Regions from separate parts of the Candidatus Thiodiazotropha sp. AKAK2 genome, predicted to be linked through region 2. Evidence: predicted binding sites of a transcription regulator. Region 2 holds the regulator's gene; the other holds the start of a gene.
The links. Region 2 encodes sigma-54, which starts transcription at its own class of promoters, with help from an activator protein. Its sites were predicted from a motif close to TGGCANGNTNCNTGCTT; they were not measured.
Positions count from the first base shown of each region.

Region 1: the regulator sigma-54 is predicted to act here: its motif matches at 3,724-3,740, upstream of nifV (homocitrate synthase).

Region 1 is NZ_JBSYOP010000015.1:209,066-214,412, reverse strand. It holds gene nifM (nitrogen fixation protein NifM) at 1-420, opposite strand, end outside; gene AC4IE8_RS04920 (nitrogen fixation protein NifZ) at 417-875, opposite strand; gene nifW (nitrogenase-stabilizing/protective protein NifW) at 859-1,206, opposite strand; gene AC4IE8_RS04910 (hypothetical protein) at 1,229-1,753, opposite strand; gene cysE (serine O-acetyltransferase) at 1,750-2,547, opposite strand; gene nifV (homocitrate synthase) at 2,544-3,698, opposite strand; gene AC4IE8_RS04895 (coiled-coil domain-containing protein) at 3,889-5,347, opposite strand, start outside.
Region 2 is NZ_JBSYOP010000031.1:82,764-88,110, forward strand. It holds gene AC4IE8_RS14350 (PTS sugar transporter subunit IIA) at 1-206, opposite strand, end outside; gene rapZ (RNase adapter RapZ) at 203-1,069, opposite strand; gene hprK (HPr(Ser) kinase/phosphatase) at 1,088-2,023, opposite strand; gene ptsN (PTS IIA-like nitrogen regulatory protein PtsN) at 2,023-2,493, opposite strand; gene hpf (ribosome hibernation-promoting factor, HPF/YfiA family) at 2,524-2,844, opposite strand; gene AC4IE8_RS14375 (RNA polymerase factor sigma-54) at 2,998-4,482, opposite strand; gene lptB (LPS export ABC transporter ATP-binding protein) at 4,689-5,347, opposite strand, start outside.

The sequences.
Region 1 (5,347 bases), on a different contig from region 2:
ATCGTGATGCATTTCGTAAAACAGCTGGATATCGAGATCATTGATATCAGCACTTCGAGAGGCGACTTTCTGCATCACTCCGTCAAACAGCAGTTCTCGATAGAGTGCACTGCGTAGGCCATCCAAATTCAATCCATTGTCCTGCAGGTCGCCGGTGAACTCCTCATCAGTTTGATAACGTTCAGCCACATCCTGAATAGCACGATCCAATTGCTGCTCGGAGATAACCACAGTTTCTGCTTCTTTGCTAGCGATCACCAGAGACTCAAGATCAAAACTTTTTGTCGCTATCTTGTAAACAACTTCATTCTCAACCGGGTTGAGTTGTGTCAGGTTCTTCTGGTACTTACTCAGTGCATTACGCAACATGTGATAGCTGAATACCGGTGAAACCTCTGGTTTTTTTTCAGCCAAGTTCATGCTCCCTCCTCAAGTCCGGGATTCAGAAAATCCAATGCACTTTCAGGTACCAGCAGGGTTCTGCCACTAAAACGGGCATGGTATGCGGGACCACCCGGATTATCTCTCAAGGTCTTTTCGATCTCACCTTCATCCCCTGGTCTGGCAATCACATCGCCTTTCAGTACCAGCGGAATCTTTGGAGTGATCTTGTCTCGGAATTCAAAACGGGTTGGTATCCAGGGATCACTTTCAAGTTGCAACTCCTGTTCACGACAACCCACCCGCCGGTTCTGCTCAACAAAGTCAACTGAGTAGATCAATTGATCCTGCAGAAAGGTACCCACATCCCTTACGTAACCAATACTGCCCCGACGGACTAACAGTCGCCCGGTAGCCTCACCGGGATAGGTGCCATCATTACGCAGGTTGCGAATCACGCGAACTGCTTGGCCATATTCATACTTTGGACGCAAGACTATCCACCTGCTGGCTAAGATCCATGAGTGGCACACTTACTGTTACCGGTTCGTGCATATGGAAAACTTTAAAGACCTTCTCGGTCAAAGCATCAGATTCGACAAAATCACTGTATGCACTGCTCAACATTCCTGCATAGAGTTGATACTTTTCATCATCACTCTCAGGCATGGCACTGATCTCATCCAGGTAGTCATGAAAGCGCTGCAGAATATGCAAACGATTGACATGCACCACAGAAGCGTCGTACTCGATTTCAAAATAGTCCAGAAAGTCCTCAGCGCTGCTGAGTTCATCCATATCCAGCTCGAATTCACTCTCACTCATCATTCAGCTCCTGTAGCTTGTGTTATGCTGATACACTGTCGGTTTGACAGCTCAGCGCGTTACGGACAACTTCAAGCAGAGCCAGAGCGCCAAGGCGGTCCTTGGAATCAAGTTCTGCTACTTTTTCAAGACGTTCCAGTGCCGATTCATATTTACCCAATCTCAGTTCCAGAAATCCAGCTCCCTTCAGGGCCAGCATGTAGAACCGGATCAGTGTCATTGAAATCATGACACCACTACCCAAACGTCCTTCGCTCAGATCACGCCAGTCAACGGGAAATTCAAGCCTTTTACCGATTACCACCAGAACCCGTTCAGCAACGATCAGGGCTTCAGTCAACCGATGCTGGTAGTAGAAATAGCGGTAAAGCGCCACCAGTATCATCGGATGTTCCGGTTCCAGGAAATAGGCCTTGAGCAGCTCCTTTTCCGCTTTTTCTTCACCATAATTCTCAGCCGCACTATCCAGGCACTGTTTGGCTTCTGAATTTATAGCTTCGTCGAAATAGAGGTCCTCGCTATCGAAATCGAGAAGATCTACTGTCATTTCACTGACTCCGTGACTAAAGATTCTGGATTAACTGGTTCACAAACCAACTTGGCATCGCATCGGCGGCACTCGTCCTCAGGTTTCTCGCCACCGGGTAGACAGCCATACACACCAACTTCCCCTTCCAGGATTCGAATCCGTTCCAGCAGACAGTTGATCGCTTCGGCCACTGGATCCGGAATCAGATGGTGGTTTAGATCGAAACCATGTTCACTGTTAACACGCTGTGTTTGAACAACTTTGGCAGGTATGCCGACAACGGTTTTATTTGCAGGCACGGCTGAGACCACGACAGAATTTGCTCCGACCCTGACCTCCTCTCCAACCTCGATGGGACCTAGAATTTTCGCCCCGGCACCGACCACTACCCGATCACCAAGTGTCGGATGACGTTTGCCTTTGTTCCACGAGACACCGCCCAGGGTAACGCCGTGGTAGAGCGTTACATCATTCCCCACTTCAGCCGTCTCACCGATCACTACTCCCGTGCCATGATCAATAAAAAAGCGGCGCCCTATGGTAGCCCCAGGGTGAATATCGATACTGGTCCAGATTCTGCCGATGTAGGTGATGAGTCTTGGAAGATAACGCCAGCCCCGCTTCCATAGGCGATTGGCCATACGGTAGAGCATAATCGCATGTACCCCAGGATAGGTGGTAATAATCTCCAGGCGGGTACGAGCTGCAGGGTCACGATCGAATACACAACGGATATCCTCACCCACCATTTGCCAGACTGACCCTGGGGTGGAGGGTGTGCCAACATCAGCAATCGCGTCACTGTTGATCATTGACGTGTCCACTCCTGAGCGTCCTGATTGATTTCCAGGTAGAAGCGGCGTAAATCTCTTGGTCCTGGTGGTTGCTTATTTTGTACAGCGTGGAGTCTCACCCTCATCAGCAGTGATTCTGCCTGTGACCGATTGAGGGCCATTCCCATGTCTGCATAAGCCTGTATGACCGCATGACTACCGGAGTGCTTACCTAAGACAAATTGATGATCGCGTCCCAATTCAGCCGGATCGACACCCTGGTAATTGCGTCTATCCTTCATCAGGCCATCCACATGGATGCCGGCTTCGTGTGTAAACACACCGGCTCCAACCAGGCTTTTTTGCCATCCGACCTTTCTGCCGGAGGCGTATTCAACCAGTTCTGACAGGGAAGAGTATCGTGTCATGTCAATCTCATGTCCCTGATCGTGAAAGCGGCGCAATCCCATCACCACCTCTTCAAGTGGCGCATTTCCTGCACGTTCACCCAGACCATGTACGGTAGTATTCACATGTGTAGCACCACCGCGAATGGCGGCTAGGGTATTGGCAGTGGCGAGACCAAGGTCATCATGAGCATGCATCTCTATCTCGATATCCGAAATAGCACGAAGATCACGGATGGCATCGTAGACCTGAAAGGGTTCCATGATCCCAACGGTATCTGCAAAGCGAAACCGTCGCGCACCAGCGATTTCCGCCTGTTCGACCACCTGCCAGAGAAACTCAGGATCAGCTCGGGAAGCATCTTCTCCGCCAACGCAGACTTCAAGGCCTAAATCCAGGGCTTCCTTGATACAGGGTCCGATCTGTTCAAGCACACACTGCCTGGAGCGACCAAGCTTGTTACTGATCTGTTGGTCTGAAACCGGCATCGAGAGATCAACCATCTGAACACCTAAACCACGACAGTGGTTGATATCCTGACTGTGCATGCGACACCAGACCATAAGCTTTGCATGATTTACACTCATGGCGACAGACTGAATCGCTTCCCGCTCTTCAGCACCCATTGCCGGAATGCCAACTTCCAGTTCATGGATACCCAACTCATCGAGTGAGCGACTTATGGCTAGTTTTTCCTGATGGGTGAATGACACCCCGGCAGACTGTTCACCGTCTCTCAGGGTAGTATCGTTGATGGTGACTTTGGATGGTTTGGATTGCATAACGGTCTCCTTGTTAATAAGGAGTTTGCAATCACTGTGCCATGATAATTATATTTTATTTTTCAGCAAGATACGTTACTGACAACATTTGACTGAGTGTTTGGTTACTACGAATTGTAGGAAAGACGACAATCCCGCAATGGCTGCTGTCGTCGCGACGGGATTGTCTGTAGATCAGCTGGATACATGACTATTCAGCGGAAACGCCTTTTTCACCGTTGTTTGAGTTCCCTGCTTTGAGGTAGTGCAACTCATTTCTAAGGTAGTCACACTCTTCGATCAGACTCTCTTTCTCCAATACGATCGAATCCAGATCCTGACTCAGTATCTCAATTGCACTCTCGTGAATCTGATTTTCCCGCAATAGCAGATCTCTCTGTTGAGCCAGCTTTTCAGCCTTTCTAAGTTTTAGTTGAGTTGCTTTCAATTCGTCGAGTACCGACTTGATTTCAACACCCCCATCAGCATTCAATTGACGCTCCATCTCCAGTTGCACCTCTTTTAATCCTTTGATCTTTTGTTTCAGAAGCCTGTTTTCCTGATGAGCACGCTGTAGGGTATCTTCATCCCTGTTTTGTGATGTTGCAGTTGCTAGCTGATGACGTAAAGATCCATTCTCCTGCTGTATGGATTCAAGTGAAGCCTTCAGTTCCGCTTGTATGGCAATAGTCTCAGTCTTTTGTTCATCCAGCTGTTTTGCCAATTGTTCTTTTTCGAGACTCAGAGAATCCTGGTTTTTCTTCATTATATGTATGGTCGTTTTGGCCATCTTTGCTTCACCCTGATATTTATTCAGGTTCTCTTCAAGTGCTGCCTTTTCTCCCTCCAGGCTATGTATTATCTCAACTTGAGTTTGTTGTTGATTATCGAGTTGTGCCTGTAGAGCTGTTACTTCTGATATCAGCTCATCTTTTTGTGCTGAGAGTTGCTGGTAATCATGGGCTGCCTCTTCCGAGTTTACTTCAGTCAAGTGTGTTTCCAACTGCTTTTTTAATTCGATTATTATCTTCTGGTCTTTATCTGCAGTAGCAGCCATACGCTCTTTTGTATCACGCAGAATCTTTTCAGTCTCTTGTAACTGATCTTTCAATAGACGAATGGTATTACGCTCCTGCTGTAACAGGTCCTCTTGATTTAGCCGTTTTTGTTGCTCACGCTCAGTCTCACTGCGAACTCTATTTAATTGCTCATTCAGATGTTGAGATTCAGCTTCGAAACGCACCTTCTCCTCTTTGAGCTTCAATTTCCCGGATTCCAGCGCCAGATTAAATTGTTCCTCTAATCTGCTGTATTCGACTTGTGCCTTTTGTTGCTCGTCCTTCAGTTGTTTTTCAGATTCTGACTCTAATAGTTGAAGTTGATGCGTGAGCTCTTCGACTTTCACTTGTAGACCGGTCAGTTCCAAATTGGCCTGCTGTTTCTCATTTTCCAAGGCTTCATCCATTTGCATACGAAGCTTGTTGTAATCTTGCTTAGCCTTTTGTGTTACCTCTGACAGTTGCTGATCTATTTGATCGCGTGTGATCTGCAATTGCTGATTCAATGACTCATTTTCAGCTGTTAATTGCATCTGTTGATCAAGGGCTATTTGTTTTTCTGCCTCAAGAGCCTGGCTCATACGGTCAAGATCCAGTTGTGAACCTCTACGC
Region 2 (5,347 bases):
ATGTCGGTAAACACCAACACACCATCACCTTGATCCAGATTCTCCACCATACGGTGTGCCTCTGTTTTGATCTGATCAGGATTACACTCGGTACTCACAGTTAAGGTTTCGATCGGCAACGAACTATCCAGAAACATCTTTTTGGCAGTCTCCATCAACGCATCACCGATGCGACTGTGAGTGACCAACAGCAAGCCAATCGTCATGATAATTCACGATGACGGCTCATTACCTGCAGTCCTGCCGCTTTAAAGTGCTTGGCCAGACACTCCACTACATAGACTGAACGGTGCTGACCGCCGGTACAACCAATTGCAATCGTCAGATAGCTACGCCCATCCGCTTCAAACGTCGGTATCCAGCGTGACAGAAAATCGATCAGATCCGAAACCATCTGTTTGGTCTCTTCCTGCTCATGCAGAAAATCCGCCACCGGTTTGTCCATTCCGGTGAAGCTGCGCAGCTCCGTCTGCCAATAGGGGTTGGGCAGGCAACGCACATCAAACAGGTAGTCCACATCTCTGGGCAGACCATGCTTGAAACCGAATGACTCAAAAAGAATCGATACCTGACCGCTTGCACCGCCAATCCGATTGCGCACCAGGTCCCGAAGCTCATGCACATTGGTGTGGGTGGTATCGATTCTCAGATCCGCGGTCAAATTCAATGGCTGCAAAAGATCCCGCTCATGCTGGATCGCTTCACTGAGTGAGCGCTGCTGATTGGTCAGTGGATGCTTGCGCCGGGTTTCACTAAAGCGCTTGATCAATGTATCCAGCTGGGCATCCAGGAACAGCATGTTGCAGTCGAGACCGCGTTGCCGAATACGCTTCACCACCTCCGGCAGATTGGAAATCTGACCGGGCTGACTCCTTGCATCGATACCGACAGCGGTTTTCTTGAAAGTCTCCTCTGGCTCATCGTTCAGATAATCGGAGACGGAACCCAAGAGTGAGACCGGCAGATTATCGATACAGTAGTAACCCAGATCTTCAAGGGTATGCAAAGCGATGGTCTTTCCTGACCCGGAAAGTCCGGTGACAATCTGCAGTTTTATCTCATTTGCCATCTCGCTCAGGCCCCAAGACTAATCTTGATCGATGTGATTTTGTTGACGTTCGATAAAATCCTGGGTCGCATTGTACCCATCCATCTTCAGCAGATGCTGCCTGACAGCAGTCTCTACCAGGATCGCCAGATTTCTGCCTGCCGCAACCGGCAGACTCGTCTGGGGAACATCAACACCCAATAAGGTCCGATGTGAGTGGCACCCCTCCAGGCGATCCATGTTATCGAGTTTTTTATCGTCAAAGTAGAGGAGATCTATGATCAAGTGTAACTGTTTATTCGGCTTTATCGCACTATTACCGAAAATGGCCCTGACATTAATCAGACCCAGCCCACGAACTTCGAGAAAATCCTGCAACACCTTCGGGCAGCGCCCGCTCAGAGTATTTGTGCCGGTTTTATAGAACTCGGTTGCATCATCCGCAACCAGTCGATGTCCCCGTGAGATCAATGCCAGAGCAAGCTCACTTTTACCGATTGCCGGATCGCCGCTCAACAACACACCCTTACCCAGCACTTCCATATAGACCCCATGCAACAGCAGGGTCTCACCCACAGGCAGGCTGAATTTCTCCAGCAGTCTATGGATGACGTGGTTATCTCCTTTGGGGGTAAACATCAAAGCCGTATGGCTGTTTTTAGCCGACTCCAGGCAGGCCGGCTTGGGTTGCAGGCCATCGGTGAAGATCAGTGCAAGCGGAGAAGAGTCGAACAGGGTTTTCAGGGACTCCAGGTAACCCGTATCGCCACCATACAGCAGATGTTGCTGTTCCGGAGGACCAACCACCTGTATCTGATTTGGACGTATCAGGTTAAGCGGACCTACGGGTTGTTGTCCGTCGAGTGACTCACTGTCGAGAAGAATTTTTTCTTCACCACCCTCACCATCCCAGCTGAGCTCAAGTTCGCTGGCAAATTCGTCGAAAAGATCGCGAATGGTGTAGTTGGATGGCATTAATCTGATGCGGTTACGGTTTCTCGCTGCTTGATCAACTGAAACAGTTGCTGCGTTGTTTCCGCCTCACGCAGAGCGGCACAAAAAGGGGGATCATCGAACATTCTGGCCAACTTCGCCAGGAGCTGCAGATGTTCATCTGTGGCCTGTTCCGGTACCAGCATGGCGAACGCCAGATCGACCGGCTGACTGTCTATGGCGTCGAAATCAACGCCGTTGGGCATCTGAATGAATGCCGCGGTGGCCTTTGTGACCTGGGACATACGCGCATGGGGTAGCGCAATGCCTTTGCCCAGTCCGGTGCTGCCCAGCCGCTCCCTCTCAAGCAATGCATCGAACACTATATCCTGTGACAGCCCAGGAGCAGCATCGGCCAATCTCTGACCAAGCTGCTCAAGGGCGCGTTTTTTACTGGCTGCCTCCACACCGCAGCCGAGACGTTCCTCAAGCAGAAATCCGTCGGGAAACATGGAGACCTCGCCAGTTCAATCTATCGAAAATTACTCAACCGCATACTTCGCACCACTACCGGCGCGATGACTCTGCATCTTTTCCTTGTGTTTTAGCACCTGCCTGTCCAACTTGTCAGTCAAGCCATCAATGGCGGCATACATGTCTTCCTGCACTGAATCAGCGAATACGCTGGCACCGTTCACTTGCATGGTGGCTTCCGCCTTTTGCCTCAGCTTCTCAACGCTCAAGATGACATGCACATTGATAACATTATCAAAATGCCGCTCAAGACGTTCGAATTTATTATCTACATAGCTTTTCAAGGCATCGGTTACTTCCACATGATGACCGGTAACGCTTATTTGCATAATTATCTCCTGTCTTAGATGAGTTGGCTCATCACTCTGACCGACTCGTTGAATCGATTCCCGAAATCATCGATCAGGCTGACCATGAAGCCGGATTCGGCTTTTACCACAACCCCTGTTTTCATAGACATCCTACCTGACAGATCGATTCACCTACATCAGTCGTTTACGCTCATTCGATGGCGGTATGCTCATCGATTCACGATACTTTGCCACCGTTCGGCGGGCCACTTTGATGCCCTGCTCCGATAGGATGGCGGCGATCTTGTTGTCACTGAGCGGTTTGCTTGTATTCTCAGCGGCAATCAATTTTTTAATCAGTGCACGAATCGCAGTGGAGGAGCACTCTCCCCCGGCACTGGTATTGACGTGGCTGGAGAAGAAATACTTGAACTCCAACGTGCCACGCGGGGTATGCATATATTTCTGGGTCGTCACCCGGGAAATGGTCGATTCATGCATCTCCAGCGCCTCGGCAATATCCCTTAAAACCAGCGGCTTCATAGCCTCCTCGCCATGTTCAAAAAAGCCCCGCTGATATTCAACAATCTTACTCGCTACGCGCAGAATAGTCTCATTACGGCTCATCAGGCTTTTAATGAACCAGCGTGCCTCCTGCAGATGATTCTTCAGAAAAGTATTGTCGTCGCTCTGATCCGCCCGCCGGATCAGTCTGGCGTAATCATTGTTGACCCGAAGTTTGGGGGTAACCTCGCCATTCAGCTCCACAACCCAGCGGTTGTTACGCTTGCTGACGAAGACATCCGGAATCACATATTCAGGCTCACTGTTTGCAATGGCCGTGCCCGGATGGGGATTCAGGGTTCTGATCAGGCGCATCATGGCGGCGAGCTCCTGCTGATCCACCTTCATGCGACGTATGATCTGATTCTGATCCTGGGCGGAGAGCAGATTGAAGTGATCCCGGCAGAGTTTTATCGCCTGATCCCGATAGGGGGTCTCTTCCGCCAATTGACGCAGCTGAATCAGCAGGCAGTCCTGGGCGCCCTGGGCTCCGACACCCGGTGGATCGAATGCCTGAATCCGGTGCAGCACCGCCTCGATATCCTCCAGAGTCGCTTCCTCATCATTCAGCGAACTCAGAATCTCCTGCAGATCGCCTTTGAAGTAACCGTCCTCATCGATACTGTCGATCAGGGTGGTGGCTATCAGGATATCCTGTTCGGTAAAAGGGGTCAGGGTCATCTGCCAGACCAGATGGTCATGCAGGGTTACAGTGCCGCTACGCTGTACCAGATAGTCATGGTCTGCGGCATCACCGCCGCTGCTGGCCGGTGGCAGGTAACTGTCGTAGACATCGGTCCATTCACTGTCCACCGGCAGATCCTCAGTCAGCTGACTGCTGTCGGTCTTAATCTCCCGCTCGTTATTGATATCATTCGACCCCTCGACTTCCTTGCTCTCGCGGGTCTGCTCGCCACTCTCCTGAGCATCCCCCTCCTTTTGCAGTTGAGTGCTGAACTCCTCTTCGCCCTCGAGCATCGGGTTGGTCTCAAGCACCTCCTGAACCTCCTGGCTCAGATCGAGCGCAGAGAGCTGCAACAGGCGGATTGCCTGCTGCAATTGAGGTGTCATGGTGAGATGTTGTCCGAGTCGGAGCTGTAGAGCCTGCTTCATAGCAGAGATATCTTTGAACCTGGTATGTTATTTGTATGTCTTTATTCTCATTTTAGCTAAAAATAGCCGTCTACGGAAAGATTCTTCTTCACTGAGTCGATTCTCCTGGATTCACTTTGCACTCCAGTATATTCCACGCTCATTGACACCACCTTCGGCTTACCTGCCGCCCCCTGTTTAATCCATTAAAAAACAGCGCTATAGACTCACATCGTAAAATTCTCACCCAGGTAGACACTGCGTACCTCCTGGTTATCGAGAATCTCCTCAGTGGTTCCCTCCGCCAGCACTTTACCACTGTTGATAATGTAGGCCCGGTCGCATATATCCAGTGTCTCCCTAACATTATGATCGGTTATCAGGATCCCAATCTTTAGCGATTTCAGGTGCTGGATGATCTTTTTTATATCGATCACGGCAATCGGATCGACCCCGGCAAAGGGCTCATCAAGCAAAACGAAGGCCGGCTCCATTGAGAGGGCCCGGGCGATCTCCAGCCGGCGTCGCTCGCCACCGGAGAGACTCATCGCCATGCTATCGCGCAGATGCTCGATACCGAACTCCGTCAGCAACTGGTCACATCGGGCCTTTCGGGCCTGGCTATCCAGCTCTTTGCGATGCTCCAGTATTGCCAGAATGTTCTGCGCCACCGTCAATCGTCTGAAGATGGAGGGTTCCTGGGCCAAGTAACCGATACCCAGACGGGCTCGTTTGTGCATCGACTGGTCGGTCAGCTCCTCACCATCCAGATAGATCCGCCCCTGATCCGCCTGCACCAGGCCGACAATCATATAGAAGCTGGTGGTCTTGCCGGCACCGTTGGGGCCCAACAACCCCACCACTTCCCCGCTGTTGAGGTTCAGCG